Linked DNA regions of Niveibacterium microcysteis. The protein of the gene in region 1 interacts with the protein of each later gene in a pairwise test. Links are inferred from orthologs where the notes say so. Each region holds a gene or a part of one and is shown on either strand. Other genes may lie near its edges.

Region 1 (15,519 bases):
GGCAGGTTGCCGAGTCGAGTCCGCCAGAAAGCAGGACGACGGCGCGTCGTTCGGTCATGGTCGTTCCTTGATGCATTGTGTGCGTCTTGAGCCGTAGGGCTCAGCGTCCGGGCTGGTTGCCCCAGATCACCTTGTGCAGCTGTACCTGCATGCGAACGGTGAGCTGATCGCGCAGTACCCATTCGGCCAGCTGTGCCGGCGACAAGGCACCCTGGACCGGCGACAGCAGCACCGTGCAGCGCTCGGTCAGCTTATGGCTGGCGACTTGCTCCCTCGCCCAGAGATAATCGGTTTCGTCGGCGAGGACGATTTTCACTTCATCGTCGGATCGCAGCAGCGGGATGTTGGCGAAGAGGTTTCGCGCGACTTCACCGGATCCGGGTGCCTTCAAATCCATGATGCGCGATACACGCGGATCGACCGCGCCAATATCGAGCGCGCCCGAGGTTTCCAGCGACACCGAGTAGCCCGCGTCGCACAGGGCGGTCAGCAACGGCAGGCAGGCTTTCTGGGCAAGCGGTTCGCCACCGGTGACGCATACCGTGCGGGTGCGGTGGCGCGCGGTCTCGGCGAGTATCGCGTCGATCGTGTACCACTCGCCGCCGGTAAAGGAGTAGGTCGTGTCGCACCACACGCAGCGCAGTGGGCAGCCGGTCAGGCGGATGAAGACGGTTGGCAAGCCGACGCGGGTGGATTCACCCTGCAGCGAAAAGAAGATTTCGGTCAGGCGCAATCGTGTTGCGCCGACCGACGATACGGGGTTGCTCATTTCTTGCCCAGGCGCTGCTTCGCGGTTTGTGCGGCAGGGCTGGACGGGTACTTCGATACGATCTTCTCGAGCGATGCGCGTGCGCCCTTCTTGTCACCGAGCTCCGTCTGGCAGTTCGACAGGCCAAGCAAGGCGTCCGGTGCGCGAGCGTCATCGGGCCAACTTTCGGCGGTCTTGCCGTAGTAGCGCGCGGCTTCGGCGACTTCACGTTGCTGGTAGAGCGCGGAAGCGGCCCAGAAGTTGGCGCTGGGCAGGAAGCTGCTCTTCGGGTAGGCCTTGGTGAAGGCAATGAAGGCTGCTGCTGCGTCTTTGTTCTTGCCCGCCTTGACCAGATTCAACGCGGCTTCGTAGTCGCGTGTTTCGTTGGCCGGGTCGGCGGCAGGGGTAGCCGGTGCCGACTGCGAGGCGTCAGGTGCGACCGCAGCGGTCTCGAACTTGCGCAGTCGCGTGTCGAGGTCGACATAGAAATCGCGCTGACGTTTCTGCGCCTGATCCAGATCGTTCGTCAGCACTTCCATCTGGCCTCGCAGCTTTGCGAGTTCCTGCTTCAGTGCTTCGATCTGGTTGGCCAGTTCAATCTGACCACGGGCCGAGGCTTCGAGCGTTCCCAGCCGGTTTTCATGATCGATCCGCACGCTTTCGATCTGCTTGCGCGCGACGTCGTCGTCAAAAAGCCCGGCGCGGGCCGGAAGGGCAACCGCGCCGAGCAGCATTGCGAGCGCAATGCCGCGCATTATCAGTACTCGCCCGAGTACAGCACGTCTGCGCGACGGTTTTGCTCCCACGAAGCTTCGTCATGGCCGGTAGCCTTCGGCTTCTCTTCGCCGAGCGACACTGCTTCCATCTGAGCATCCTTAGCGCCGAGCAGGCCCATCGCCTTCTTGACGGCTTCCGCACGCTTCTGGCCGAGCGCGAGGTTGTATTCACGCGAGCCACGCTCGTCGGCGTTACCCTGGATCAGGACCTTCAGCTGCGGGTTCGAAACCAGGAACTTGGCGTGCGCTTCGATCATCGGCTGATAGATCACGCGGATGTCGTACTTGTCGAAGTCGAAGTAGACGTTGCGGTGCGACAGGATGTTGTTCGGATCCTTGAGCGCAGCCAGCGGGTCAACCTTGACCGGCTCGGCCGGCTTGGTGACTTCGGCCGGCTTGGTCGGCTTGGTGTCGGCGACCGGCGCGGTGGTCTCGGTCGGGGCGGTGCTACAAGCGGCGAGAGCAGCTGCGAGCAGGGAGGGGAGAAGCAGGTTACGCATGATGTGAAGCTCCTGTGTTATTCAAAAATTTAGTGCCCATGCCACTCATTTTGGCAGCGGGCCCCACGCGGGTTCCCGGACATCGCCGGAGAAACCCGAGAGGCGCTGCTTGACGCGCCCGTCGGCGGACACCGCAGACAGAACGCCGCGCCCGCCGACCTCGGTGGCATAGAGGATCAGACGGCCATTTGGCGCGAAACTCGGCGACTCGTCCTTGTCCGAGTCGGTAATGATCTGAACCTGCTGCGATGCCAGATCCATCAATGCGATGCGGAAGCGGCCTTCGCTGCGCGTCAGGTAGGCGAGCGTCTTGCCGTCCGGCGATACATGCGGGCTGACGTTGTAGCTGCCGTCGAAAGTGACGCGAGCTGCTTCGCCGCCGCTCGCCGGAATCCGGTAAACCTGCGGCGAACCGCCCCGATCCGACGTGAAATAGAGGAATTGACCGTCCGGCGAGTAGTGCGGTTCCGTGTCAATGCCGTTCGATTGCGTCAGGCGCCGCAGCCCGCTGCCATCGGTGCGCAATTCGTAAATCTGCGACAAACCGTCCTTGGTCAGCACCACCGCCAGGCGGCTGCCGTCGGGGGCCCAGGCCGGCGCCGAGTTCGAGCCCTTGAAGTTCGAGAGCACCGTGCGTTGCCGCGTCGCCAGGGTATGGATGTAGATGACGGGCTTCTTGGTCTGGAAGGACACATAGGCCAGACGCGTACCATCAGGCGACCAGGCCGGAGAAATGATCGGGTCATCCGAGACCAGCGCGGCGTTGGCGTTCTGGCCGTCGGCATCGGCGATCTGCAGCTGATACTGGCGACCGTTCTTGACGACGTAGGCAATCCGCGTTGAAAAAACGCCCGGCTCGCCGAGCAGTTTTTCGTAGACCCAGTCCGCAATGCGGTGAGCCGCATAGCGGAACTGTTCGGTCAGGATCGTCAGTTCGAGCCCGCCCAGATCGCTTGCCTTGGTCGTGTCGAACAGGCGGAAGCGCACGGCCAGCCGGCCGTCGGCCATGCGCGTGACGCTCCCCGCCACAAAGGCGTCGGCGCCACGGTATTTCCAGTTTCCGAAATCGATCTTGGCGGTTTCGCCCACCGGCTGCGGGCCGGTTTCGACGATGCGGAAGAGCCCGCAGCGCTCAAGGTCGGCACGCACCACATCCGAGATCGAGCGCGGCAGCAGGCCTTCGCCATCGAACGCGGCGACTGCGATCGGAAACTGCCTTGCGCCGGCACCGGTAATCTCGATGCGCAGCTGCGCGTGTGCCGGAACTGCCGCAAGACCGGCGACAGCGGCGCCGGTGTGGAGGAAGTCACGTCGGGAGAGCATCTTGCGATTATAAGTCATTGCAGGCCTTCGGGATTCCTACTGCTGGAGCGGGCGTACGGCCAGCTCCAGACGGCGCTCGAACAGATCACTCTTGTCCGGCAGGGGCAGCGGGCTGGATTTCCGGATCGCCCGCTCGATTGAGGCGTCCAGTGTTGCGTTGCCGCTACTGGTCTTCAGGCGGACATCCATTACTTCGCCGGTCGGCAGTTGCTCAACAATGAATACGGCTTCCGGATTGCCGGAAAGACCGGGCGGCACGACGATGTTGCCGCGCACCTTGACGCGAATCTTGTTGACCCAGTCGTCGCGTGCGCGATCGGATTTGGCGCCGGACAGGCGTGCCATCTCTTCCTTCAATGCGCGATCCTGCTGAGCCTTGGCGGCTTCACGGGCGGCCTTTGCCTGCACCGCGCGGGATTCGGCTTCCGCTGCGGCGCGCAGATCCGGTTGCGCTTCGCGTTTGTCGGTCTTCGTTTTGGGTTCTGGTTTGGGTTCAGGCTTTGGCTTGGGCTCAGGCTTGGGTTCCGGCTTGGGCTCGGGTTTCTTCTCTGGCTTCTTTTCGGGCTTGGGCGTCGGCAGCGCGATATCCGGCTTGGCGACGGGTTTGGGTGCTTCGGCTTCCACCTTGGGCTCGGGCTTCGGGGGTGGCGTCGGCGCGGTTTCGCGCGGCGCTGGCGGCGGGGGAGGTGGCGGTTCCGCGGCAACGCTGGGCGTGTTGGCACGCACCAGTGCAACCTCGAAGGATTCCGGCGCCTTACGCTGCCAGTTCACGCCCCAGAAAAGGATGCCGACGAGCACCAGATGGACCAGCGCGGCCATGCCCGCCGAGAGCCATTTGCCGGGCTCCTCGGGCGTTCGCAGCGCGGGGTTGAACTCCATGCCGGTCGGTCCTCAGCGCTTGCCCTGCTGGACCAGCAGGCCAACCTTCTGCACCTGATTCTTCTGCAGAAGATCCATCAGGTTCATCACGGCTTCGTATTTCACGCGCTTGTCGGCAGCGATCAGCACCGGCTGTTCGGCGTTACGAGCCTGCGCGTCCTGCAGCAGACCGACTAGCTCGTTCTCGCTGACCTCCTTCGTCTGCGCGCCCTTGCGTGCGCGGTCGACAACCGAGAGCTGGAGGTTCTCGTCCAGATGCACTTCGATGGGCTGAGCGGGTGGCTGCGGCGCCTTGCCGACCGAGGGCAGGTTCACATTGCCGGTGGTCATCATCGGTGTGGCCACCATGAAGATGATCAGCAGCACCAGCATCACGTCGATGTAAGGCACGACGTTGATCTGGTTCATCATGCGGCGCGGACGACGGCTCATGGGGCCTCCTGCCGGGTCGCCCCACGGGCGGCGCGCGAGCCTTGGAGGGCCCGCGAACGAATGCTTGAGTGCGGGGCCATCACTTCAACTGGCGCTGCAGGATGTTCGAGAATTCTTCCTGGAAGCTCTCGAAGCGGGTGGCGAGGCGGTCGATGTCGTAGGCAAAACGGTTGTAGGCAACCACCGCCGGGATCGCAGCGAAGAGGCCGATTGCGGTGGCAACCAGCGCCTCAGCGATGCCGGGCGCGACCTGCGACAGGGTGGCCGAGCCGACGTCACCGAGACCTTTGAAGGCGTGCATGATGCCCCACACCGTACCGAAGAGGCCGACATACGGGCTCACCGAACCGGCGGAGGCGAGGAACGCAGTGTGGGCTTCGAGGTCGTCGAGCTCGCGCTGGTAGGTGGCGCGCATCGCGCGGCGGGCGCCGTCGATGATGTCCGAGGCATCGAGGTTGTTCTGGCCGCGCAGCTTGGCGAATTCGCGATAGCCGGCTTCGAAGATGCGGCCCAGCGGCCCGACCATTTCGCGCGAGGCCGATGCGCTGCGGTAGATCGCGCCGAGGTCGCCGCCACTCCAGAACTCGCGTTCAAACTCGGTGGTGCGCGCGCGCGCGGCGCGGATTGCGATGCCCTTGCGGAAAATCCAGTACCACGACATCAGTGACACAACGATCAGCAGCAGCAGCACCAACTGGACGACGATGCTGGCGTGCGCGATCAGCGAAAGGATGGAAAGGTCGTCGTTTCCGGTCATCGATGGGATTCCGAATGAGAGTCAAGGTTGGACGCCATCTGCGTCCGGATGTCAGGCGGCACCGAGGTGGGCTTGCGTTTGTTCCAGTCCACGCAGACAACGCTGACACGGGATTCAAACAAGCGTTCGCTGCCGCGCATGACGGTCTGGGCGAATACGATCTTCGAGCGGCCCATTTCGGCAACGTAGGTTTCTACCGTTAGCGCATCGTCGAGCACACCGCTCTTGAGGTACTCGGCTTCGACGTTGCGGACCACGAAAACCAGTCCGCGTTCCTCGCGCAGCATCTGCTGCTCAAAACCAAGTGCCCGCAGCCACTCGGTGCGGGCACGTTCGCAGAACTTGAGATAGTTCGCGTAATACACGACACCAGCGGCGTCGGTGTCCTCGTAATAGACGCGCACCGCGAAGCGATGCGACGGGGCGTGGTGTCGATGCATCGCACAATTTTACACGCCCGGCACCTACTCACTGGTAACCACACGTAACCAACAGTTTGTCCGTTCAGGCCGGCTCAAAGAAGAAGAGCTGCACCAGGCGCCCGTCCTGCAGGGTCGAGCCGAATACGTTCGACAGCGAATGGAAGAAATGGCCGCGGTACAGAACGAGGCGGTTGTTGCGCATCGGCAGTTCGACGATAGGTTCCCAGGCGTCGCGGCCGTCGGCGATCTCGTTGAATGGGCGGCTCGCCTGATTGGGCAGCCAGCGCTCCTGGAATGCCTTGAAGCTACGGAAGCCCGCGGCGCGGACTTCTTCGTCCGGCAAACGGCGTTCCCAGCCGGTATCGCGATGGCGCCAGAACATCGTGCCGCCTTGTTCCTGACCGGGCAGGTTGAGGTAGAGCACCGCAGCGAAGCGATCCCAGTTGTCGCCGTCTTCGTTGTCGACGTGGATGTCGGTTCGTGCGGTCGAGCCTGCGTAAGACACGCGGTAAGCGCCGGTGTCGGGAGATATCCACTTGACCCGCCGCCCCAGCGCGCTGGCGACCACGGCCATGATGTCCTGCGGATCAGTGCCCTTGGTCTGCAAGCCGGGGAAATTTTGGCCGGCGTAGACGATGGGCTGGAAGTCCTGCTCCAGCGCGTGTTCGCGGTAGCCGAGCGGGTGCTTGAGTACGTCCTCGACGATCGCGAGGCCGGTTGCCTCGGCGAAGGCTGCAAGCGCCTCCGGCTTGGCCATCGACGGATGGCGTGCAGCGTCCGGCTGCAGTTGGATGGTCCGTGGCGCGAGCGCCGGGTCCGGATCCGCGTAGCCGATGCGCCGCTGATCGAGAATCTTTGGATTGAGTGCTACCGCACGCCGATGTGCATCCACGGCGCTTTCGAGCTGGCCTTCAAAATAGCAAAGCTGCGACAGCGCGTCCCACACATCGGCGGCGTCCGGCTGTTGCTCGGCGACGGCGCGCAGATGCGTGATCGCAAGCGCTCGGTCGCCCTGCCGCTCAGCAAGCTGGGCGATGCGTCGCCGCGTATCGGTCTCCGTCGGGTCGATCTCGGCTGCGCGTACAAACGCTGCGAGGCCTTCGCGATCACGTCCGATTTCGCACAGCGCCTGCCCGAGGTTGAAGAAGGCCGATGCATCGTCCGGCAGTTGTTCTGCGGCGCGGCGCATCATCGCCAGCCCAGGCTCCCTCAAGCCCATCTGGAAAAGTGCCAGACCCTGGTACTTGCTCGCAGCATGCAGGTTGGGGGCGGCGCGAAGGGCGGCCTGGTAGGCCTGAACCGCCTCTGGCAGGCGGCCCCGCTGATGCAAGGCCATTCCTTGCGCGAGGAACAGATTCGGATCTGGCTGACGTGCTTTCATCGGCGCATTTTACCCACCGCGCCGGAAAGTCTCAGAGGCGACCCTCTGCCTTGACCGCCAGATAGCGGTTGACTGTTGTAATTGCGAGCGATTCGGGCGTGGTGTCGAGGCAGAGCACGCCGGCTTGGCGCAAGCGGCGAAAGCACGCCTCGCGGCGGCTGCGGTAATCGTGGGCGGCGCCGTGTAGCGCCGCGCTGTCGAGATCTCCGACCGGCATATCGACGATCGCGTCCAATGCACGTTCGCGCAGGCTGGCCACCAGCACCAGATGCCGGCTGCCCAGCAGGCGTGCCGCGGCGAGCAGGTTGTCGTCGTCCTCGTCGCGCAGGTTCGTGAGAATCACCACCAGCGCCCGCTTCTTGTCGCGCGCCAGCAACTGCTGCGCGGCTTTTTCAAAGTCCGAGGCTTCGAGCGTCGGTTCGAGGTCGTACACCGCGTCGAGGATGCGCGTCAGCGTGCTGCGTGACTTGTGCGGCGCCAGCATGCGGCTGTGGCCGCCCAAGGTGTGCAAGCCGACAGCGTCGCCGTGCCGCAGACCGACCTGGGCGAGCAGCAGTAGCGCGTCGAGTGCATGATCGAAATGCGACAGGCTGCCATCGCGCGCACCCATGCGGCGTCCGGCATCAAGCATCAGGATGATGCGCTGGTCGCGTTCGTCCTGGTACTCGCGAGAGATCAGCTTGCCCAGCCGCGAGGTGGCGCGCCAATCCACCTGGCGCGGGCTATCGCCTTCGCGGTACTCACGCAACTGCTCGAAATCGAGCCCCTGGCCGCGACGGCGACGCTTGAGCACGCCGCTGGCGGCGCTGCGAGCATCGGCCGCGAGCAAGGCATGGCGGCTATACACCGTGAAGTTGGGATAGACGCGCACGCGGTTGGCAACGTCGATGCGGTGCTGGCGTTGCCAGAGCCCGAGCGGCGAGCGCACGCGCAGCGCGACCGGGCCGAAATGGTGCTCGCCACGCGCTTTCGGATGCAACCGATAGGTAACGACAGCCGCGCGACTGGCCGAAAGTTGGATCGCCACCGGCATCCCATGCATATCACAGGCGGCCGGCGCATGGTCGCAGACGGAAGCTGATCGCGGCCGCTTGCCATGCCATCCGATCGTCAGCGTCACGGGCGAGCTCTCGCCCAGTGGCAGGGCGTGTTCAACCCGTCGTGCGGCGCTGGGTGCGTGTTCCCACCAGCTCAGCGCGGCGTCGACGGCCGCCAGCACGGCAAGGCCCGCGGCGACGATCAGCCACGCGGGCAGCAGCCAGGGCCAAAGCGTCGGCGCCAGTGCGGCGGCGGCCAGTGCGGCGGCGGCCAGTGCGGCGACACTCAGCAGCAGGGTGCGGGAGGGTAGCAGCATCAAGCGCTCAGGTGCGTGGCGCGTCGACCCGCGTGAGCAGGTCGTCCAGCAGTGCCGTCATTTCGACGCCTTCGATTTCGGCCTCGGCCGAGCGCAATACGCGGTGACGTAGCGCGGCGGGCGCGACGGCCTTGATGTCGTCGGGCAGCACATAGTCGTGGCCAGCGAGCAGCGCACGGCCGCGCGCAGCGCGCACCAGTGCAATCGCGCCGCGTGGGCCACTGCCGATCGCGATGCCGGGCCAGTCACGCGTTGCGCGGGTAAGCCGCACGGCATAGTCGAGCACCGCGTCGTCGACCGGCAGGTGGGCGACCAGTTGCTGCATCGCGAGCAACTGGTCGGTGCTGGCGACGGTGTTGACCGCATCGACTTCGAGCCGGTCCGCAACACGCCCGCCGGTCGCCCAGGCAACCAGCGCGCGTTCGTCGGCGTGCGCCGGGTAGTCGATCAGCACCTTCAGCAGGAAGCGGTCGAGCTGGGCTTCGGGCAGCGCGTAGGTGCCTTCCTGCTCGATCGGGTTTTGTGTCGCGAGCACCAGGAACGGCGGCGGCAGCGGCTCGGCCTTGCCATCGATCGTCACCTGGCCCTCCTGCATCACTTCGAGCAGCGCGGCTTGTGTCTTGGCCGGGGCGCGATTGATTTCATCGGCCAGCAGCAGGTTGGCAAAGACCGGCCCGCGTCGCGTCAGGAACTGGCCGCTGCGTGCGTCGTAGAGCGTATGGCCGGTTACGTCGGCCGGCATCAGATCGGGTGTGAACTGAATGCGCGAGAAGCTGCCTTCGAAGGCTTTCGCCAGCGCTTTCACCAGCAAAGTCTTGCCCAGACCGGGAACGCCTTCGAGCAGCACATGGCCGCCCGCGAACAGCGCACACAGCGTTTCATCCACCACCTGCCGCTGACCGATGAAGACGCGGCTGACTTCGTCGTGCAGCGCGCGGGCAAGGCGGTGGGCATCGCTGAGGGAAAGCGGAGATGTCATCGTGTCTTCCTTCGTGCAGAACCGGGGCGCGCAGCGCGCAGCCGAGTGTCGAGCTGCGCCAGCGTCGTTGCCTGGCGCAGATAGTGATGGGCGTCGCGCGGCGTCGTTTCCAGCGCTTCGGTGATGGCTTCCGGCGTGAGTGCCGCGCGCTTCGCCGCGTCGGTGATTTGTTCGGCGGCGTTGCCGGGCAGTTTGGCCAGCAGCCGTCGGACTTCGTCGCGCGGGCCGCGCAGGAGGGCCTCATATTGGCGCTGACGCAGCAGGAAGGCGGCGAGCGCACGCAAGTGAAGTTGCAGGCCGGGGCGTGAAGCAGGGGGAACCGCCTGCAAGGCGCCGAAGCGTATGCCGGCTCGCCACAACAGAAGCATGACCAGTGTGCCAAGTGACAGAATCAGCAGCGGCGCGCGCTGCCACAGCCATAGTGGCAGGGCTGGGTATTCCGGTTGCGTGGCGAAGATGACTTCGTCACGATCGCCCTCGAGCAGCACCGCTGCGGCGAAGCGCGCGTTGTCCTGCTGGCCGATGTTGGGGTTGAGCATCGGGCGGTCGTCACACAGCACGGTCAACGTGCCCTTGCCAACGCGGAAGCGGGCGACGGCGATCGCCTCCGCAGTGTCGTGCGCCTTGCCGGCAGGCGCCTTGGCGTGCGCGTTGCTCTCGTCGGCCTCGTCGTCTTCGTCGTCACCGTGCCGGGGTTTGTAGCCCTTCACGGTGGCCTGCCACATGACAGGGTGGCTCGTGGTGAATACGTCGCACTGGCGGATACCGACCAGCATCGGGCGCCCCTCAATGTCGAGGCGTGCGCCGGATTTGGCCACGTGCATGCCGAGCGCCTGAATGCCAAACGCTTTTGACAGGCGTTGGGGTTGCCACGAACCGGGCACCGCGATCACTGCGTGGCCGCCGGCATTTACCCAGGCGGCGATCTGCTCACTGGTTCGCCCCGCTGCGGCGTCCGGCAAAGCCTGGTTGAGCCAGAGCGTGGCGTGCTGCGGCAGGCGGGCCAGCTCGGTCGCGTCCTGAATGACGCGGGTGCGGTAGCCCAAAGCCGCAATCATGCGTCGCGCGGCGAGCGCGTCATCGCGCAGCGCCTCGCCGCTCGGGCGGGCCGGCACATCGACCTCGACCCATTCGAGGCGCGGCAGCAGCCAGGCGCTGGCGATCAGGATCAGGCCGATCACCAGCAAGATCGCCAGGCGACGGTCGCGGCTCACTGGCGGCCTCCGAAGGCCTCGCGCCAGCCGGCGCAGAGCGCGTCGCCTTCGCCTTCGGCCAGCTCGACATGGGCGTAGGCGACGGTTTGCCAGGTGCGCGTCAGCAGCGCGAAGTAGGCGCGCATGCCACTGCCCGCGCGGGTGACGCGCATCAGACAATCGCCTTCGGTATCGCCACGTGCGAAGGGGATGTGGGCCTGATGCGCCAGACGCGACAGGGCGCCGCGGTAGAGCAGGCCCAGCGCTTCGCGGTGTCGGCCGGCGGCGAGCAACTGGCGTGCGGCGTCGGCCACATCGTCGGGCAGCGATTCAGGGCGGATGTCCAGGCCCGCGACTTCTGTCGGAGGAGGCGGAGGGGTGCGACGGGCACGAACCACGCCGAGCTGTCGCAGCAGCAGACGCAGCAATATTGCGGCCACAACCGCGATGCCGATCCAGCCCGCAACGCGCAGGCCTTCGGCCATCCAGCGGCCCGCGCCGCGCCAGAACTCGAGCCATCGCTTGAACCAGCCCGGCGCGTCCTTGGCGGGCGCGTCCGGTTCTGTGCGCAGTTGGAGCTCCTGGCGCTTGCGGTGCTTGCCGAACTCGGGCGCTTTCAGGACATCGGCGATGACAGACGGGGCCTTTCTGATGGCGGCCTCACGTTGCGGCTCGGCCGCTTGGGCGTCTGGCAGCGGCAGCATCAGGGTGCCGCAAGCTACCGCCAGCGCCAGCATGGTGAGCCGCTTGGCACCTTCGCTCGCAAGGCGGCGGAACAGCAGCTCCACGTCCCAGGCCTCAAGGTCGGTGCGGCGCTTGAGGTAGAGCGCAAAACCCCCTGCGACATAGAACGGTTCGATCAGCGCGACCACGCAGGCGTAACTGAGGTTGAAGCCGAGCTCAAGCCAAAGCACCTGCTGCGGATCGATAACGTCGTTGCCAGTCATCGCGGGCCAGATGTGTTCGAGGATCGAAACCCGTTCGGGCAGCAGGTTCTCGATCAACGCGATGACGCCCAACAGCAGTACGTACTCGAAGTTGGTGCAGCAGAACATCAGGCCGAACCCGGCGCCGCCAACGCGGTTGGCGACAATGCGGCGGCGATCGCGCGCGATGCGGCCCTTGAGCCCTTCGAGCTGATCCACCGGCAGCCGCGTGCTGCGCAGCGGGTCGAGCCGTCGCCAGAGCAGCGCCGGCAACAGCGCACTGCGGCGGATCAGCCCCGGCAGTGCGCGCCAGGTTTGGCGCACGCCGGGCTGTTCGCCAAACACGGCGTGTGACAGGCCGTGCAGCAGCGCGCGATCGTAGAGCGGCTTCAGCCACCAGATCAGCATCCCGGCCAGGGTGGGCATTTCCAGCCCGTAACCAACCAGGGCGATGATCAGCAGCGCAGGCGGCAGAACGACCGCGAAGCTGCTTGCGAAGATGCTGCGCGCATGGGCTTGCACCAGCCGCATGCCGAGGTCCACCGCTTCAAGGCCGCTGCGTGGGCGCAGCACCAGCGCCAACTGCTCAGGGCGCATCGCGTCTCCCCGCAAGCAGCAGATAGCCCAGCACCAGCAACCAGTTGAAGCCGCCCACTGCAATCTTGATCTGCAGCGGCAGCGTGCGCGGTGACCAGAAGGCTTCCAGCGCGGCGGCGATGACAAGCATTGCGGCTGCACCCGCCACGACGCCGATCACGCTGCGCGCCGCCAAGCGCAGCGCGGCGCCGCGGGTACGCTCGCCGGGCGCCAGCAGCGCGAGCCCCAACCGCAGGCCGGCAGCGCCGCAGAGCACGATGGCGCTCAGTTCGAAACTGCTGTGTCCGGCCACGAAGGAATAGAAGCGCACCGCATGGCCGAGGTTGACCACATGGCCCTCGACAGTGCCCATGAACACACCGTTGTAGAGCAACATCAGCAGTGTGCCGAGGCCTGCGAACAACCCGCTCGCGAAGGTGCGGAAGCCGATCCCGATGTTGTTGTAGATGTAAAAGCCGAACATCGTCAGGTCGTCGCGTGCGCCACGCGCCGTGCCGAGCTCCGCTGCGTCGGGGCCGTACATCGTGTCGAACTGTGCGAGCTGCTCCGCCGGCAACACGATGTAGGCGAAATCGGGCGATAGCCGCACTGCAATCATCGTGGCGACATAGGGCAGCGCGAAGGCAAGCAGCGCAGCGAGCACGACGCGCCATTCACGCCGCACATCGCGCGCAAAGCCGCCAGCGAGGTACTGGCCGAAACGGCGCATGCCACCCCCCGGCGTGCCATACAGGCGATCGTGCCCTTCAAGGGCCAGCCGATGCAGCCGCTCAGTCAGCGCGGGACCGTAGTCGCGCGACTGGGCAAGCGCCAGGTGCTGGCAGATCTCGCGGTAGCGCGGTGCCATATCGTCATCGGCGAAGGGGGCGGGCTGCTTGGCGCGCTGACGCCGCGGCAGGCGCGCGAAGGTGAGCCACTGTTCGAAGGCGTCCCAGCGCGCACCGAAGCGCGCTTCGAACTGTTCCTGCCTCATTGCTCGCGCCCACTCAGGTAGTGTGCGAGGCCGTAAAGCCGTGACACCGCAAGCGCGCCGTGGGCGTCATCGGTCAGCATCGGCGCCTGCTCGGCGAGTTCCTCTGCGCGTTCCGGTGAGAGTCGCGGTGCGCGCTCCGCGAAGGCCAGTACCGCACGCTGTGCGGTGCGCGACATCGGCTGGTGTGGCCGCCAGCGGGGCGCATCGGGCGCGACCGGTAGGGCGACCGCGGCACGCCGGTAGGTCACCACGGTGTCGGCAACGATATCGCCGAGGCGGCGGAATTCCCGCGTGGCAAGCATCGAAACCAGACCAATTGCGTAGAAGAAGGGCAGGAAGTCGACCACGCGCAACAGGTTGCGCGTCATCGATGCAGCCCATCCGATCGGGCTGCCGTCCGCATTCAGCACGACCAGCCCGACTGCACGTTTGCCGGGCGTTGCGCCGCCGGCAAGCACTTCGAACAAAACCGGGTAGAACCATTCGATCAGGAAGGCACCAACCAAGATCAGACCGGTGCCCGCCTTGCCGAAGGCGCTGAGCGGGAAGGCCAGCGCCAGATAGATGCCGAATCGGATCGCGAGGTCGACAAACCATGCCAGCGCCCGGGCGACCGGCCCCGCGCAATGCAGCCGCAGGGCGATCAGCTCAGGTGTGGAGACTTCGCGAACCGTGTCGAGCATCAAGGGGTCAGGCGTTACCCGTCTCGATGAAGATGTCGCGGTAGGCGACATACACGGTCAGCATCAGGACCGGGAACAGCACCAACCAGCCCAGGCCGAGCGGAATCGTCGCAGCGATCGCGAGGACGATGTAGGACAGCATGCCGACCAGTCCGGCGAGGATGTTCTTGAAGCTACCCTTGATGCTTGCCTGCATGGCCTGGATGGCGCTCATCTTCTGTTCGAACACCAGATAGGGCGCGAAGATCACGCTGGTGGCGAGCAACATGATGACAACGAAGAAAAGCAGGCCCATGCCGATGCCGGTGCCGGCCATCGCGGCAATCGACGCACGGCCGCCGAAGAGGGCACCGAACAGTCCGGACGTGCCAACCACGATCGCGACGATAGCGCCGATCGCGAAGATCGCACCGATGTAGATCACCCCGATAAGCAGCAGCTGCCCAGTCTGCTCACGGAAACCATCGAAAATCTGGCCGACTTCGAAGCTGCCCTTGGTGCGCTGGCTTGTTGCACACGATGCGAAGCCTGCCGAGACGAGCGGGAAGGCAACGCCGACGACGATGTTCACCAGCGGGATCAGCGACGCCACCATCATGACGCCGAAGGTGATCAGGATCACCAGCCACCACATCATTGGCTGTTGCTTGAACAGCTGCCAGGCATCGACGAACCAGCCGAACCCGCGCCCGGCGGCGACGGTGCGGCCTTCGGGAATCAGAGTCTCGGCTGAATCGCTGGCGGGGGCTGCGTCACGAACTTCGGCCGACGGCGGTGCGTAGGGGTTTTGTTCAGACATGGTCGCGTCTCACGGTGGCGGGGAAAGCGGCATCTTAATGCAGGCGGAATGGCCGGTGCCGATGTTCCGCCTAGCGCGGCGTGATGCGCCACACGCCCGGGGTGCTCAGTCCTTCCAGAGTTCCGGTGTGGCGCTGTTGGGCGGTAGCAGGCCCAGGTGGCGATACACCGCAGCTGTGGCGACACGGCCGCGCGGGGTGCGCTGCAGGTAGCCCTGCTGGATCAGGTAGGGCTCGAGCACATCTTCGATCGTGTCGCGCGATTCGCCGATCGCGGCGGCGAGGTTGTCGACGCCGACCGGGCCGCCGGAGAACTTCTCGATCACCGCGTCGAGCAGCTTGCGGTCCATGATGTCGAGGCCGACCGGGTCGACGTCGAGCATGGTCAGCGCGGCATCCGCAACCGGGCGGGTGATTTCGCCGTTGGCCTTTACTTCGGCGAAGTCGCGCACGCGGCGCAGCAGGCGGTTGGCGATACGCGGCGTGCCGCGCGCGCGGCGGGCGATTTCGAGTGCGCCGTCGTCCTCGATGCCGACTTTCAGCAATTGCGCGGAGCGGCCAACAATCTGGCGCAGCTCTTCGGCGTTGTAGAACTCGAGCCGGGCGACGATGCCGAAGCGGTCGCGCAGCGGGTTGGTCAGCATGCCGGCGCGGGTGGTGGCGCCGACCAGCGTGAAGGGCGGCAGGTCGAGCTTGACCGAGCGGGCGGCCGGGCCCTCGCCGATCATGATGTCGATCTGGTAATCCTCCAGCGCGGGGTAGAGCACTTCCTCGACTACCGGCGAGAGGCGATGGATCT
Region 2 (16,092 bases), 330 kb from region 1 along the record:
CTCGATCCGCCGGTCGATTTGCCTGCTTCGCCCTACTCGGTCGTCGATACGCGCCTGTGTTCCGGCTTGCAGCAGGGCGAGGCCAAGATCGGTACTGTCGAACACTTGATGTCCGCGTTGGCTGGCTTGGGTGTCGATAATGCCTATGTCGATGTAGATGGCCCGGAAATTCCGATCCTGGATGGGTCGGCTGCGCCGTTTGTATTCCTGATCCAGTCCGCCGGCATCGAAGAGCAGGGTGCTCCGAAGCGGTTCCTTCGCGTACTGAAACCGGTTGAGGTGAGGGAGGGGGATAAATGGGTTCGCCTCGATCCGCATGAAGGCTTTCGCCTTGCGTTCTCGATCCAGTTCAATCACCCCGCAATCGATCGAACCGGCACCGAGGTCTCGGTCGATTTTGCGGAGCATTCATACGTGCGGGAGATTTCGCGTGCCCGCACCTTCGGCTTCATGCACGAGGTGGAGTACATGCGCGACGCGGGCCTCGCTCGTGGCGGCAGCCTCGACAACGCGATCGTGATGGACGAGTACCGCGTCCTGAATGCCGATGGATTGCGTTACGGCGACGAGTTCGTCAAGCACAAGGTGCTGGACGCCATCGGCGATCTCTACCTCGCGGGCCATCCCTTGTTGGCGGCCTACTCGGCACACAAGTCCGGCCATGCGCTCAACAACCAGGTTCTGCGCGCGTTGCTCGAAGACAAGACTGCCTGGGATATCGTGAGTTTCGACCGCGATGAAGATGTACCGGCTTCGCTTTCGCGCGCCTTTGAACTCCACGCCGCGGCCTGAGGCGTGCTGATCTTACGGCTGCTCGTCGTTCTGGTTGCGATCGGTGGCGTTGCGAGCTACTTCGCCTACCTGTTCACCGGCCGCGCAGGCTATTTGCGCTTGGCGAAGAACCTGGCCCGCTTCACTCTCGTAGCGGTGCTCGTATTTCTTGGCTTGCTCCTGCTTGAGCGTGTGCTGATGCCGGTGTTCTGATTACGAGCGGCGCCGCGCGGCGCGCTCGATCAGCCGTGCCAGTGGCGCGGCGAGCGGAGACCGCTCGCTCAACTGTTCTTTCAGGTGCTCCAGTCCGGCGAGCACGTCCGCATCAATCTCGCGTACCGGCTGCGGCCGTCGCGCGTCGGTACTCTTCTGCAGTCGAACGCGCACGCGGATCTCCTCGATCTGAGCGCCTTGCGCCGCGAGGCCCTCGCGAAGTCGCGGCAACAGCATCTTGAGGCGCGCAGCCACCGTTGCGTTCTGCACATGCAGAGCAAGGACGCCGTTCTGCAGGTTCGCGACGGCCACTGCACCCTGCAGGTAGTCAGGCAGTTGCAGGTCAAGCTGGCGCTGCAGGCGTACGAGTTGGCGGGCGTGTTCCTGCAGTCGCGCGAGCGGCGAATCGCCGCCGACCAGGGTGCCAATCAGGCGCGCGCGGGGTGGTCGGCTCATGCGTTTGACCCCCGCGTCCGGGGGCATTGCGCCCCGCGTGTTAGAATCGCCGCTTTTACGCCTGACCCCCGAGTCAACATGATTGCAGGCCTCCTCAAGAAGATCTTCGGCAGCCGGAATGAGCGGCTGGTTCGCCAATACATGTCCACCGTGCGCGCCATCAATGCGCTGGAGCCGGGCATCGCGGCATTGACCGACGAACAGCTGCGTGCGAAGACGGACGAGTTCAAGCAACGCCACGCAAACGGCGAATCGCTCGACAAGCTTTTGCCGGAGGCTTTCGCGGTGGTGCGCGAAGCTGGCAAGCGGGTGCACGGCATGCGGCATTTCGATGTGCAGCTCATCGGCGGCATGGTACTGCACTACGGCAAGATCGCCGAAATGCGGACGGGTGAAGGCAAGACGCTGATGGCGACCCTGCCGGCCTACCTGAACGCGCTGTCGGGCAAAGGCGTGCACGTCATCACGGTCAACGACTACCTTGCCAGCCGCGATGCGGACTGGATGGGGCGTGTCTACGGCTTCCTCGGGCTGACCTGCGGCTGCAACCTGTCGCAAATGACGCACGAGGCCAAGCAGGCCGCGTATAGCTGCGACATTACTTACGGCACGAACAACGAGTTCGGCTTCGACTATCTGCGCGACAACATGGTCTATTCGACCGGCGAGCGGGTACAGCGTGGCCTGAACTTCGCGGTGGTCGACGAAGTTGACTCGATCCTGATCGACGAAGCCCGTACGCCGCTGATCATCTCCGGTCAGGCCGACGATCACACCGACCTGTATGTGAAGATGAACGCCGTCGCGCCGCTGCTGAAGAAGCAGGAGGGCGAGGACGAGAACGTTACGGTGCCGGGCGACTACACCGTCGACCTGAAGGCACATCAAGTCCTGCTCACCGAGCAGGGGCATGAGACCGCCGAAGGGCTGCTGGCAAAGGCGGGCCTGCTGGCCGAAGGCTCAAGCCTTTACGACCCGGCAAACATCCTGCTGATCCACCACCTGTACGCAGCGTTGCGCGCGCATTCGCTGTATCACCGCGACCAACACTACGTCGTGCAGAACGGTGAAGTGGTGATCGTCGATGAGTTCACCGGCCGCCTGATGGCAGGGCGCCGTTGGTCCGATGGTCTGCACCAGGCGGTCGAGGCCAAGGAAGGCGTCCAGATCAACGCTGAGAACCAGACCCTCGCGTCGATCACTTTCCAGAACTACTTCCGCATGTACGCCAAGCTTTCCGGCATGACCGGTACGGCGGACACCGAGGCCTACGAATTCCATCAGATCTACGGCCTTGAAACAGTTGTGATCCCGACCAATCGCCCGATGATCCGTATCGACGCGAACGATCTGGTGTATCGCACCGCCAAGGAAAAGTACGACGCGATCATCCGCGATATCAAGGATTGCCACGAGCGCGGTCAGCCAGTGCTGGTCGGCACGACCTCGATCGAGAACTCCGAGCTGCTGTCGCACCTGCTCGATGCGCAGAAGCTGCCGCATCAGGTGCTCAACGCCAAGCAGCACGCCAAAGAGGCCGAGATCATCGTGCAGGCGGGCCGCCCGGGCGTGATAACGATCGCGACCAACATGGCAGGCCGCGGTACCGACATCGTCCTTGGCGGTAACGTCGAGAAGCAGATCGCCCTGCTGCGCGAAGACGCATCGGTGCCGGAAGAGGAAAAAGCGGCAAAGATTGACGCGCTGCGCGCCGAGTGGAAGGTGCTGCACGAGAAGGTGATCGCGGCCGGCGGCCTGAAGATCATCGGCACCGAGCGTCACGAGTCGCGGCGTATCGACAATCAGTTGCGTGGCCGTTCCGGCCGCCAGGGTGACCCGGGTGCATCCCGCTTCTACCTGTCGCTGGAAGATCCGCTGATGAAGATCTTCGCCGGCGATCGCCTCAACGCGATCATGGTGCGGTTGAAGATGCCGGAAGGCGAGGCGATCGAGGCGGGCATCGTTACGCGTTCGCTCGAGTCCGCCCAGCGCAAGGTTGAACAGCGCAACTTCGATATCCGCAAGCAATTGCTGGAGTACGACGACGTAGCGAACGATCAGCGCAAGGTCATCTACCTGCAGCGCAACGAACTGCTTGAAGCAAACGAAATCGGCGAGACCATCACGGCGATGCGCCAGGGCGTGCTGCACGACCTGTTCCGCACTTACGTGCCGGCCGAGAGCGTCGAGGAGCAGTGGGATCTGCCGGGCTTCGAGCGTGCCTTGGAAGGTGAATTCCAGCTCAAGCTGCCGGTTGCACAGTGGAGCAAGGACGACCAGAGCCTGTCGGACGACGACTTGCTGCGCAAGATCATTGAAGCGGCCGATGCGGCCTACGCCGAGAAGATCGCGCCGGTCAATCCGGAAGCGTGGCGCGGCTTTGAGCGCAACGTGATGCTCAACAGCCTCGATACTCACTGGCGCGAGCATCTGGCTTCGCTCGACCACCTGCGGCAGGGCATCCATCTGCGCGGTTACGCGCAGAAGAATCCGAAGCAGGAGTACAAGCGCGAATCCTTCGAGTTGTTCGAAAGCCTGCTCTCCACCGTTCGAATCGAAGTGACGCGCCTGCTGATGACGGTGCAGATCCGCTCCGAGGAACAACTGGAAGAGGCCGAGCCGCAACCGGCGCCGGTCGACAATGTCCAGTACCACCACGCGGACTACGACGAAGCGCTGGCGGCTGCGGACGCCAGCAGCGAGGCGCGGCCGATGCCGGCTCAAGGTGGCGTCAAGGTGGGCCGCAACGATGCGTGCCCGTGCGGGTCGGGCAAGAAGTTCAAGCACTGCCACGGCAAGCTCAGCTGATCGGCTGTCTTCCGTCCCCAGAAAACGCCGGCCGAGTGCCGGCGTTTTGCTTTCATGCGCTACAGCTTGCTGGTTTCGCTGCCGTTAAGGGTTTGTGACATGTAGGAGCCAGCCATCGTGACCACGCTGCAGGACGCTCGCCGCCTTGGGGCCCAGGGCTTTGTCGCGCGCATACGCGAACGCGACATGCCGGCGTTCGGGCGCACCGTGGACTCGATCCGCGAAGTCGCGGACGACGAGAAGGCGTCGGCCTCGGCGCTGGCTTCGATCATCCTGCAGGACGCCGCGCTGACGACCAAGGTGCTCAAGCTCGCCAACAGCGCGTACTTCAATCCCTCGCGCGCCCACATCAGCACGGTCAGCCGCGCCCTTGTGGTACTTGGTTTTGACGCGGTCGCCAACATGGCGCTGTCGCTCGTGCTGATCGACGCCTTGCTGCGCGGCGGCGTGCGGGAGCGCGTCGTGACCGAGATGGCGCGCGCCTTTCATGCTGCGGTTCAAGCCCGCACCCTGGCCGCGCTGAAGGCAGACCCGAACCCGGAAGAAGTCTTCATTTCCGCCTTGCTCGCCCGTGTAGGCGAGATGGCCTTCTGGTGCTTCGGCGATGAGGCGGCCCAGTCGCTCGACAGCACGCTGTCAACCGGCGTGCCCGCCGAAGTGGCCGAGCAGAACGTGCTGGGCTATCGACTGCGCCAGATTACCTTGGGCTTGGTGAAGGACTGGCGTTTGGGCGGCTTGCTGACCAGTGTCATCGAACAAGGCGAGCGGGGCGGGGACCGCGAGAAATCGGTTGCGCTGGCACACTCGCTCGCGCGGCAGGCCGAGGGAGGCTGGGAGGCGCCCGCCACAAGACAGGTGCTCGACCAGATCTCGAAGCATCTCGACCGGCCCCTGGACGAAATCCTGCCGCTGATCACCGATAACGCCGTTGCCGCTGCGCAGGCTGCGGTGAACTACGGGGCGCATGAGGCGGCGCGACTGATTCCTCTGCCGCGCAGCGGCGGCGCCGTGACGGTGCAGGAAGATGAGGATTCGAGCGGTCCGAACCCCTTGTTGCAACTCAAGATCCTGCGCGACCTTTCGATGCTGATCGCGGGCAAACCGAATTTGAACGACGTGCTGACGCTGGCGCTGGAGGGGATCTTCCGCGGTATCGGCATGGATCGCGCCCTGTTTGCGATGCTGACACCGGATCGCCAGCACCTGGTTGGCAAGGCCGGCTTGGGGCCCGGCGCTGATGCGCTGGTGCGGGCATTTCAGTTTGCGCTCGATGGCAGCCCCGGCGAGCTGGTCAATACCGTGGTGGCGCGCCAGCAGAGTTTCGTCGTTGCCAATGCCTTCGAGGCGCCGGTGCGCCTCGAGCGTCTGACTCGTGCCGGGGGCGTGCCACCGTTCGTTATCGCCCCAATCGTGGTGCATGGTCGGACGATCGGCGCGTTCTACGCAGATCGCATCAAGGCGGATGCGGTGCTGTCCGAAGAGGATGCGACTGGGGTGCTGCATTTCGTGCAGCAGGCGTCGATGGGCTTCGAACACGTAGCGGCTCGGGGGGCACGTGCCTGATCCGTTAAACTTGCAGGCTGATCGGCCGCCCTGTCGCGGCCTTAACTGCCTGGAGCCGCCATGCCTGTTTGCCTGAATCCGCCCATCGCCTCTGAACTGCTGCCGGTCGCCGGCGTCCGACTGGGCGTCGCGCAGGCAGGTATCCGCAAGGCAGATCGTCGCGACCTGACCCTGATCGAATTGGCGGAAGGCAGCCGCGCTGCCGGCGTGTTCACGCAGAACCGTTTCTGCGCGGCACCGGTTCAGGTCTGCCAGGCTCACCTGGAGGCGGGCTCGGCGATTCGCGCCTTGGTCATCAACACGGGTATCGCGAATGCGGGTACCGGCGCGCTGGGTTTGCAGAACGCGCGCGCAACCTGTGAGGCGGTCGCCTCGCGCCTGGGTATTGCGGCGACGTCGGTACTGCCGTTCTCGACTGGCGTGATCCTTGAGCATCTGCCGATGGATCGCCTGGTGGCCGGGCTGCCGGCTGCGCAGTCTGACTTGCGTGCCGATGGCTGGCATGACGCTGCGCACGGTATCATGACGACCGATACGATCGCGAAGGCCACGTCCCGGCGCATCGAGTTGGGCGGCAAGACGGTGACGATTACCGGCATCAGCAAGGGCGCCGGCATGATCAAGCCAAACATGGCGACTATGCTCGGCTTCATGGCGACCGATGCGGCTGTCTCGCAAGCGTTGTTGCAGCAGTTGGTGCGTGAGGCGGCGGATCTGTCCTTTAACAGCATCACCGTCGATGGCGACACCTCCACCAACGATTCCTTCATCCTGATCGCTACCGGGGCGGCCGGCGCCGCAGAAATCACTGACGCGGCCTCCGCCGACTATGCCGCGCTGCGTTCTGCCGTGATCGAGGTGGCGGTGTGGCTGGCTCAGGCGATCGTGCGCGATGGCGAGGGCGCCACCAAGTTCATGACCATCGCGGTTGCGGGCGGCGCGAACCGGGAGGAATGCCGCAAGGTCGCCTACGCCGTTGCGCATTCACCGTTGGTCAAAACCGCCTTTTTTGCCTCCGACCCGAATCTCGGCCGCATCCTGGCGGCAATCGGCTACGCCGGCGTTGCGGACCTCGATGTCGATCGACTGCGCGTCTGGCTGGGCGATGCTGCCGGCGAGGTCCTCGTTGCTGAGCTGGGCGGCCGCGCGGCGGCCTATCGCGAGGCCGACGGTGCACGTATCATGAAATCGCAAGAGATCACCGTGCGTATCGATCTCGCCCGCGGCCCCGCGGCGGCTACGGTCTGGACCTGCGACTTCTCTTACGACTACGTGAAGATCAACGCTGACTACCGCTCCTGATGTCACGACGCCCAATGCCACTCAGATTTCTTGCCTGGCTAGCGCTGGTGCTGGCGGTATTGGGCGCGTCCGTTCCCGCGTGGGCGGTGGCGCCGCAAGGGTTTGCGCGGATTCACTTCCACCGCGCGGATGGCCTCTACAACGGTTGGGGGCTTCATGTCTGGGGTGAGGGGCACAACCTTGGCGAGGACACCCGCTGGACCGAGCCGCTGAAGCCGGCCGGCACCACTGACTTCGGCGTGTATTTTGATGTGCCGATTGCAGAAGAGGCGACGCAGCTGAACTTCATCATCCACCGAGGCGCCGAGAAGAGCGTGTCGACGGATCAGCTGCTGCCGCTTGAGGAATTCAACCGCGAGGTCTGGGTCATCGCCGGCGACCCCAAGCTATACGCCGCCGAGCCGGGCGCGATGCCGATCAAGTCCGGTATCGCGGTGGCGCGGCAGGCCGTCGATCGCCAGCCGATGGCGGTCTGGATCGCGCTTGCGGTATTGATCTCGGTGCTGGTGGTCGGCGTCGTCGCGAGCCGGCGCAGCAATCGCTTGCGCGAGGACATCAGCCGGCAGACTGCCCTGCTCGCCGAGGCGCGCGCTGAACTCGTGCGCCAGACCGCCGCGCAAAGCGAGGCGCATGCGCAAAGCCGCTCGCTGGCCGGCATCGATGAGCTCACCGGCCTTCTTACGCGGACGGGCTTCCGTCAGGCGCTCAACGCCATTCAAGCCAAGGCGCGGCGCAACCGGGCTGGCTTCGCGTTGTTTTTCATCGATCTGGACAACTTCAAGCCGGTCAACGATCAGCATGGCCACGCTGCGGGTGACCAGGTGCTGCGCACGGTGGCAAGCCGTCTCGTTGCCGCGGTGCGCGAGAGCGATACCGTTGCGCGCCTGGGCGGCGACGAATTCGTGGTCATCGCCGACGAGCTGGCCGATCCGCTCGCGGCGGCACGCTTGGCCTACAAGCTGGTGGCCTGTGCCACCGAGGTCATCGAATACGGCGATCATCTGTTGCGCGTAGCGGCCAGCATCGGCGTTGCCGTGTATCCGCATGACGGCGAGGACGACGCCCTGGTTGCGATTGCCGATGTGGCCATGTACCGCGCGAAGAATGCGGGTAAGAACTGCTTCCGCTTCGCCGCACCTGAGTTCGATGAGTTGGTGGCGCAGCAGGACGCGGCGGAGGCGAGCTGGCGTGCTGCCATGGCCGAGGGTGCGCTTGGGGCCCACTGGGACGTGCTCGTCGGTGCGGACGGCCAGATCTGGACCCGACGCCTGCACGCCGCGGCGTGGTCGCGAGACCAGGCGCGTGATGTTCTGCTGCCGGACCTTGTGGCGCCGGATGCTGGTTTGGCGCTGGATGCGGATCTTCAGTTGCTTGAGCGCCTCGCGGTGGCTGCGGAGGGCGCCGCAGGCGGTGTGTGGGCGATGGCGCCTGCGCGGTCCAGTCTCAGCGACCCTCGCTTCGTAACGGCCTGTCGTGGCGTCGTGGCGCGCATTGGCGCGGTGGGCGCAACGCTGGTCCTCGAGTTCGACGCAGGCATGGTGCGTCCTGAAGCGCTGTCGGATCTGATTGCGCGCGGTTTGCGCTGCGCTCTGCGGGTGTCGGACCCGGTGCGTTTGAGAATTGAAACCTTGCTTGGCAGTGCCTTGCACTACGTCAGCGTCTCCGCCGCAGGAGACGACCTGCACCGCCGCGCCGTGGCGGCCGTTGCGGCGGCGGCGGAGTCGGCCGGCGTGCCTGTGGTCGTTCGTCTGATCGGCGACGAGACGGCGCCCGAGTCGCTGCACGCGATAGCCACGTTGCGCCTCGCCTGAGGCCATGCGGCGCGGTTAGGGCCGCGGCCGCGTTCAGTGAAGCATGCCGGGCGCGGCGAGCACGAATTCCGGAATCTCGGCTTCGAACTGTGTGCCGTCTTCCGCCACCATCTGATAGGCGCCTCGCATCGTGCCGACCGCGGTCGCAATGGCGCAGCCGCTGGTGTACTCGAAGGCTTCGCCCGGAGCGAGCCGGGGCTGTTCGCCGATTACGCCGATGCCTCTTACTTCCTGCACATGCCCTGCGGCATCGGTGATCACCCAGTGACGGCTGACCAACTGTGCCGGCGTATCGCCTGTGTTCTCGATCGTCACCTTGTAGGCAAAGACGAAACGGCCCGCCTCCGCGTCTGACTGCTCTTCGATGTATTGCGCTTGCGCGGACACGGTAATCGCTGGCGACTTTGCTTCAGGCATGGCGGGTTGGCCGGGTTTGAGTCAGACCCTCATTCAAACGGGCATTCGCGCGGCGCGCCATGTTCGAATTCACGGTCCGTTTCCGGAATCCGTCCGCATCTGGGAAAATCGTGGTTTTGGGGTGGGGGAACACCGTGAGTTATCGCATCGCGCCGAGCATCCTGTCGGCAAACTTCGCCAAGCTCGGCGAAGAGGTTTTGAACGTTCTGGCGTCCGGCGCTGACTGGATCCACTTTGACGTGATGGACAACCATTACGTGCCGAATCTGACGATCGGCCCGCTCGTTTGCGAGGCGCTGCGCCCGCTGACGAACGCGACGATCGATGTGCACCTGATGGTGGAGCCGGTCGACGCGTTGGTGCCGATGTTCGCCAAGGCGGGCGCCAATGTCATCACCTTCCATCCGGAAGCAACCCGTCATGTGGATCGCACGCTGGCGCTGATCCGCGACCACGGTTGCCAGGCCGGCCTGGTGTTCAATCCGGCAACACCCTTGTCCTGGCTCGATCATGTGATGGACAAGATCGACCTGATCATGCTGATGTCGGTGAACCCCGGGTTCGGCGGCCAGAAGTTCATTCCGCAGACCTTGGTGAAGCTCGCGGAAGCGCGCAAACGCCTCGATGCATGGGAGCTGCAAACCGGCAAGAAGGTGCTGCTGGAGATTGACGGTGGCGTGAAGGTCGACAACATTGCCGAGATCGCCCGCGCGGGCGCCGACACCTTCGTGGCCGGTTCGGCCGTGTTCGGGGCCGGCAAGGCGAGTGACCCCAATCGCTACGACAGCGTGATCGCCGCGCTGCGCGAGCAGTTGGCCCAGGTCTGAACGATGACGACGCCCCGCTTCGATGTGGATGTGGTGCTGTTCGACCTGGACGGCACGCTGCTCGACACGATCCCCGATCTCCACGAGGCCGCACGGCGGATGCTTGAGGAGCTGGGCGAGCCGACTCGCTCGCTGGACGAGGTCACGCGGTTTGTCGGGCGGGGTATTCCGAACCTTGTGGAGCGCTGCCTGACTGACGGGCGTGCCGCGTGTGACGGGGCATCGCTGGAAGCCGCGGTCGCGGTATTCCGCCGTCATTACGCTGCAGTAAATGGGCGCTCCACACGAATTTACGAAGGCGTGGCGGACACGCTCGGTGCCTTGCAGGCACAGGGCATCCGCATGGCGTGCATCACCAACAAGGCCGGCGCCTTTACGCTGCCCTTGCTCGATCACATGGGCCTGGCGCACTTCTTCGGCTGTGTTGTCAGTGGAGACACCTTGCCGGTGAAGAAGCCCGATCCCGCGCCGTTGCTGCATGCGTGCGAAGCGCTGGGCGTGTCGCCGACGCGTGCGCTGATGGTCGGCGATTCGGCGAACGACGCGCTGGCCGCTCAGTCGGCAGGGATACCTGTGCTCTTGATGACCTATGGCTACAGCGAGGGGCGTGCCGTGGACACCATCGAATGCGACGGGTTAGTATCGGCCTTCCCCGGATTGCTGCGCCTGATCGGGCGCGCTTCGGCCTGAACCTCGACCCTCATGACCTGCGAGAACCTGAACATCGGAAAGGAGCACCTCCCGTCTCGCGCCGCCGCACGATGGCAGCGCACCGGGTGCTCGTGGCGGGCTCTTTAAGCCCCCACACCGCAGTTCTGGCGCGGTTCGCCCGCGCCCTGATGTTCAGGACAATCCGCCCGCGACCAGCTTGAAGTGCGCCTCACCGATTGGGCGCCCGGCGCGGGACAAGAACGTGGAGTCATGATGACCGAATCCGAATTTCTCGCGTTGGCCCAACAGGGTTACAACCGCATCCCCCTGACGCTCGAGACCTTTGCCGATCTCGATACGCCGCTGTCGATCTACCTGAAGCTCGCCAACGAGTCCTGGACCTACCTGCTCGAATCCGTGCAGGGCGGTGAGCGCTTTGGCCGCTACTCCATCATCGGCTTGCGCGCCAACACCCGCATCGAGGTGTACGGCCGCTCGGCCCTGCTGCTGACCAATGATCGCCTCGTCGAGCGTCGCGACTACGGTGATCCGCTCAACTACATTGGCGAATTCATGCAGCGGATCAAGGTGCCGCCGCGTGATGGCCTGCCGCGGTACTGCGGCGGGCTGGTCGGCGCTTTCGGCTACGACACCGTGCGCTACATCGAGCCCAAGCTGGCCAAGCATGAGCCGAAGGACCCGCTCGGCGTGCCGGACATCGTTTTGCTGCTGTCCGAAGAGATCGCGATTGTCGACAACCTTTCCGGCAAGCTGACGCTGGTGGTGTATGCCGAGCCGGAAGTGCCCGGCGCTTATAAGCGCGCGCAGCGTCGCCTGAAGGAGCTGCTTGCGAAGCTGCGTGAGCCGGTCGCGATTCCGCAGGATGTGTCGGTCGAGCCGGCCGAAGCGGTCAGCAGCTTCGGCGAAGAGGCTTTCAAGGCGGCGGTCGGGCGCGCCAAGCAGTACATCGTCGATGGCGACATCATGCAGGTGGTGCTGTCGCAGCGCATGAGCAAGCCCTTCGCGGCCAGTCCGATGGCGCTCTATCGCAGTCTTCGCGCGCTGAACCCCAGCCCGTACATGTTCTACTTCAACTTCGAGGACTTCCATGTCGTCGGCGCTTCGCCGGAGATCTTGGTCAAGCTCGAAGACGGCACCGTCACCGTGCGGCCGATCGCCGGCACGCGCAAACGCGGCGCGACACATGAAGAGGATCTGGCGCTGGAGAAGGATCTGCTCGCCGACGAGAAGGAGCGCGCGGAGCATCTTCAACTGCTCGATCTCGGTCGCAATGATGTCGGCCGCGTTGCTGCTACCGGTACCGTCAAGGTCACCGAGCAGTTCATCGTCGAGCGTTACTCACATGTGATGCACATCGTCTCGAACGTCGAGGGCGAGCTCAAGGAACTCGAAGACAAGCGCGCTGCGCCACTTGCCGTGCTGCGCGCCGCGTTTCCAGCGGGCACCGTGTCCGGCGCGCCGAAGGTCCGTGCGATGGAAATCATCGACGAGCTGGAGCCCGTCAAGCGCGGCATCTACGCGGGTGCCGTTGGTTATCTGGGCTTCGATGGCGAGCTGGACGTCGCAATCGCGATCCGCACCGCAGTACTCAAGGACGGCCAGCTGCATGTACAGGCGGGGGCCGGCATCGTTGCCGACTCCAATCCCGAATCGGAATGGCAGGAAACGCAGAACAAGGCCCGTGCGGTCTTGCGCGCTGCCGAGATGGCCGAACGCGGCCTCGACACCCGATTCGAATAAGGAGCCCTGCCATGCTGCTGATGATCGACAACTACGATAGCTTTACCTACAACCTCGTGCAGTACTTCGGCGAACTCGGTGCCGATGTGCGGGTGTTTCGCAATGACCAGATCACCGTCGAGCAGATCGAGCTGATGCAGCCCGAGAAGCTCGTCGTCTCCCCCGGCCCGTGTTCGCCGGCCGAGGCGGGCATTTCGGTGCCGGCGATCAAGCACTTCGCCGGCAAGCTGCCGATCCTCGGCGTGTGCCTTGGGCATCAGTCGATCGGCGCGGCCTTCGGCGGCAAGATCGTGCATGCCAAGCGCCTGATGCACGGCAAGACTTCGCCTATCTCGCATGCCGACAAGGGTGTGTTCCGCGGGTTGCCCAATCCCTTCACGGCAACGCGCTACCACTCGCTGGCGATCGAACGTGAAACGTGCCCCGATTGCCTGGAAGTGACGGCGTGGACCGAGGACGGCGAGATCATGGGCGTGCGGCATCGCACGCTGCCGATCGAAGGCGTGCAGTTCCACCCGGAGTCGATCCTGACCGAAGGTGGCCACCAGTTGCTGAAGAACTTTCTCGACATGTGAAAGCACATGAATGAAGCGGCCGAGCGCCGCTTCATTCACATGTGCGGAGGATGAGCATGACCCCCCAAGAAGCCCTTCAACGCGTCATCGAACACCGCGAGATCTTCCATGAGGAGATGGTCGATCTGATGCGGCAGATCATGTCCGGCCAGGTGTCGCCGGTGATGATCGCGGCCATCATTTCCGGACTGCGGGTGAAGAAGGAAACCGTTGGTGAAATCGCCGGCGCTGCCACGGTGATGCGCGAATTCGCAACCAAGGTGCCGCTGAAATCCGATGTGCAGACCCTGGTCGATACCTGCGGCACCGGTGGTGATGGCGCGCACACCTTCAATATTTCAACCGGTGCGATGTTCGTTGCCGCCGCCGCTGGGGCGCGTGTGGCCAAGCATGGCGGTCGTTCGGTGTCGTCGCAGTCCGGCTCGGCCGACGTGCTCGAGTCGCTCGGTGTGAATCTATCGCTGAGCCCGGAACAGGTGGGCGCCTGCATCGACGACATCGGTGTTGGCTTCATGTTCGCGCCCAGCCACCATGCGGCCATGAAACACGCAGGCCCGGTACGGCGCGAGTTGGGCGTGCGGACGATCTTCAACATCCTCGGCCCGTTGACCAACCCGGCCAATGCGGCGAATCAGTTGATGGGCGTGTTCCACCCCGATCTGGTCGGCATCCAGGTACGGGTGCTGCAGCGCCTGGGCGCACGCAATGTGATGATCGTCCATGGCTTGGATGGTCTCGACGAGCTGTCGATCTCCGCGCCGACGATGGTGGGCGAGTTGCGCGACGGTGTGGTGCGCGAGTACCGCTTGTCGCCGGAAGATGTCGGCCTGCCGCTGCACGCAGCCTCGGCCTTGCGTGCTGCGACCGTTGAGGATTCACGTGAGATGTTGCTGGGCGCATTGACCGGCAAATTGCCTGCGGCGCGCGATATCGTTGCCTTCAACGCCGGTGCCAGCCTGTACGTGGCGGGCATTGCCGACTCGCTGGCCGATGGCGTCGAGCGCGCCATCGCGACGATCGCGAGCGGCGCAGCGCGGGCCAAGGTCGATCAGCTGGTCGAGTACACCAAGAAATTTGCCGCCTGAGCGACGGAAGAGCCGATGTCAGACATTCTTCAGAAGATCATCGCAACCAAGCGCGAGGAAGTTACAGCGGGCACCGCAGCAGTGTCGCGCGAGGCGATGCGTGCGGCGGCCGATCAAGGTGGGCCGCTGCGTGATTTTGTCGGGGCCCTGCGTGCAAAGATTGCGGCGGGGCAGTCCGGTGTGATCGCCGAAATCAAGAAGGCAAGCCCGTCCAAAGGCGTGATCCGCGCCGATTTTCGCCCGGCCGAGATCGCAATGTCCTACGAGCAGGGTGGGGCGGCCTGCCTGTCGGTGCTCACTGACCGTGACTACTTTCAGGGCTCGCCGGACTACCTCAAGGCTGCACGCGCAGCCTGCTCAATGCCGGTGCTGCGCAAGGACTTCATTGTCGACAGCTACCAGGTACATGAAGCGCGCGCCATGGGGGCCGACTGCATTCTGCTGATCGTGGCGGCCTTCCTGCCGCCCGAGGGCGCGGTGGGCCACGCTCCGGCGACTGCACTGGCGCAGTTGTCCGCGCTTGAGGCAGAAGCCAACGCCTTGGGTATGGCGGTGCTGGTCGAGGTGCATGACGCGGACGAACTCGATATCGCGCTGCAATTGAAGACGCCGCTGGTCGGCATCAACAACCGAAACCTGCGCAGCTTCGCAGTGAGCCTCGACGCCACTTTGTCACAGCTGCACCGCATTCCTACCGACCGAATCGTCGTCACCGAAAGCGGCATTCTGTCGCCCGCTGATGTCGCGACGATGCGCGCGCGGCAGGTCAATGTGTTCCTCGTCGGCGAGGCGTTCATGCGCGCGGCGGATCCTGGCGCCGAGCTGGCGCGACTGTTCGCCTGAGTCGGCGTCGGCCGCAGCATGCAGGCTGACGAAGCCACTCCCGAGACCCCGGCGCCAGCCTCGGAGCCGCGACCCGGCATCGTGGGGCGTGCGGCGCGGCGTCCGCTGGCGATTCTGCTGGGGGCGGCGGCGGCGGTACTGCCTTGGGTGGCCATCAGCTGGTCGATCGGTACCGAAGGCGGGTTGCGCTTTCTCGCGCATGCGCTGGACGTCGCGACCCGCGGCCAGATCCGCATCGAGCAACCGAGTGGTCGGCTGGCTGATTCCCTGCGTGCGGAGCGCTTCGTGTTCGCCATGGCGGGCGTCGATGTCGATGCCCGCAAGCTCGCCATCGACTGGTCGCCCTCGGAACTGCTGAGCGGTTGGGTGCATGCAAAGCGGGTGCGGGTGCAGAGCCTTTCGGTCACCTACACGCTGTCACATGAGCCCAGCGGCCCGCTCAACGCCATCGCGTTGCCGATAGGGCTGCGCCTGGATGATGTGGCACTCGGTCATTTCACGTTGTTCCAGCGCGATGGCGCGAAGCTCGACCGCATGTTCGAGTTGCGCGAGGCGTCTGCCGCCGCGGACATGGGGCACGAGCTTTGGCGGTTTTCGCACGTCTCCGGCACCACCGACTGGGGCCCGGCACGACTCGATGGCGCGCTCGCGACGATGGCGCCGTTTGCCATCGACGCCGTGGGCAACATTTCGGCGCACTACGGTGCGCATCCGATCGAGGCCAAACTCGCGGCGCATGGGTCGCTGACCGACATGACGCTGGGCTTGCAAGCGAGCAGCGACGCAATGAAGGCCGATGGGGAACTCGGCTTGCGGCTGTTCGAGCCGATGTTGCTGCGGACCATTGCGCTGGAGGGCGGCCCGATCGATCCGAGCCGTTTTCATCCGGATGCGCCGGAGGCCGCGTTGCAGGTGCGTGTGCGGCTGCAGCCGGCGCTTGACCCGCACGGGGTGCCAGAGGCTGCACGGCTTGCCGAGTCGCGCATCGAGGGGCCTTTTGAGATCACCA

What was found.
Region 2: the proteins of ybgC (region 1) and secA interact in binary tests that used the Escherichia coli proteins (3 or more experiments, as listed by UniProt). The link is inferred for Niveibacterium microcysteis from one-to-one orthologs.

Annotation. Positions count from the first base shown.
Region 1 is NZ_CP071060.1:4,002,684-4,018,202, reverse strand. What follows is about bases 4,134-6,819. They hold ybgC (tol-pal system-associated acyl-CoA thioesterase), read right to left. Parts: upstream 5,856-6,819; coding sequence 5,412-5,855; downstream 4,134-5,411. Other genes in these bases: JY500_RS18235 (DUF6445 family protein), read right to left, coding at 5,920-6,819; tolQ (protein TolQ), read right to left, coding at 4,738-5,415; JY500_RS18250 (ExbD/TolR family protein), read right to left, coding at 4,239-4,658; JY500_RS18255 (energy transducer TonB), read right to left, coding at 4,134-4,226. Also shown: 7-cyano-7-deazaguanine synthase QueC, read right to left, coding at 1-58; 7-carboxy-7-deazaguanine synthase QueE, read right to left, coding at 101-769; tol-pal system protein YbgF, read right to left, coding at 766-1,503; peptidoglycan-associated lipoprotein Pal, read right to left, coding at 1,506-2,024; Tol-Pal system beta propeller repeat protein TolB, read right to left, coding at 2,070-3,365; more of JY500_RS18255, read right to left, coding at 3,384-4,133; more of JY500_RS18235, read right to left, coding at 6,820-7,218; JY500_RS18230 (DUF58 domain-containing protein), read right to left, coding at 7,250-8,572; JY500_RS18225 (AAA family ATPase), read right to left, coding at 8,580-9,551; JY500_RS18220 (DUF4350 domain-containing protein), read right to left, coding at 9,548-10,765; JY500_RS18215 (DUF4129 domain-containing protein), read right to left, coding at 10,762-12,267; JY500_RS18210 (stage II sporulation protein M), read right to left, coding at 12,257-13,240; JY500_RS18205 (RDD family protein), read right to left, coding at 13,237-13,923; JY500_RS18200 (BPSS1780 family membrane protein), read right to left, coding at 13,931-14,722; Holliday junction branch migration DNA helicase RuvB, read right to left, coding at 14,828-15,519.
Region 2 is NZ_CP071060.1:3,668,392-3,684,483, reverse strand. Bases 1,190-4,448 are described here. They hold secA (preprotein translocase subunit SecA), read left to right. Parts: upstream 1,190-1,518; coding sequence 1,519-4,248; downstream 4,249-4,448. Other genes in these bases: JY500_RS16665 (HDOD domain-containing protein), read left to right, coding at 4,366-4,448; JY500_RS16675 (DciA family protein), read right to left, coding at 1,190-1,440. Outside these bases: lpxC (UDP-3-O-acyl-N-acetylglucosamine deacetylase), read left to right, coding at 1-792; JY500_RS16680 (hypothetical protein), read left to right, coding at 796-984; more of JY500_RS16675, read right to left, coding at 985-1,189; more of JY500_RS16665, read left to right, coding at 4,449-5,811; bifunctional glutamate N-acetyltransferase/amino-acid acetyltransferase ArgJ, read left to right, coding at 5,872-7,113; JY500_RS16655 (diguanylate cyclase domain-containing protein), read left to right, coding at 7,128-8,924; Co2+/Mg2+ efflux protein ApaG, read right to left, coding at 8,958-9,341; rpe (ribulose-phosphate 3-epimerase), read left to right, coding at 9,476-10,168; JY500_RS16640 (phosphoglycolate phosphatase), read left to right, coding at 10,172-10,858; trpE (anthranilate synthase component I), read left to right, coding at 11,093-12,580; JY500_RS16630 (anthranilate synthase component II), read left to right, coding at 12,592-13,155; trpD (anthranilate phosphoribosyltransferase), read left to right, coding at 13,206-14,240; indole-3-glycerol phosphate synthase TrpC, read left to right, coding at 14,256-15,083; JY500_RS16615 (translocation/assembly module TamB domain-containing protein), read left to right, coding at 15,102-16,092. UniProt on the Escherichia coli protein: Required for protein export, interacts with the SecYEG preprotein conducting channel.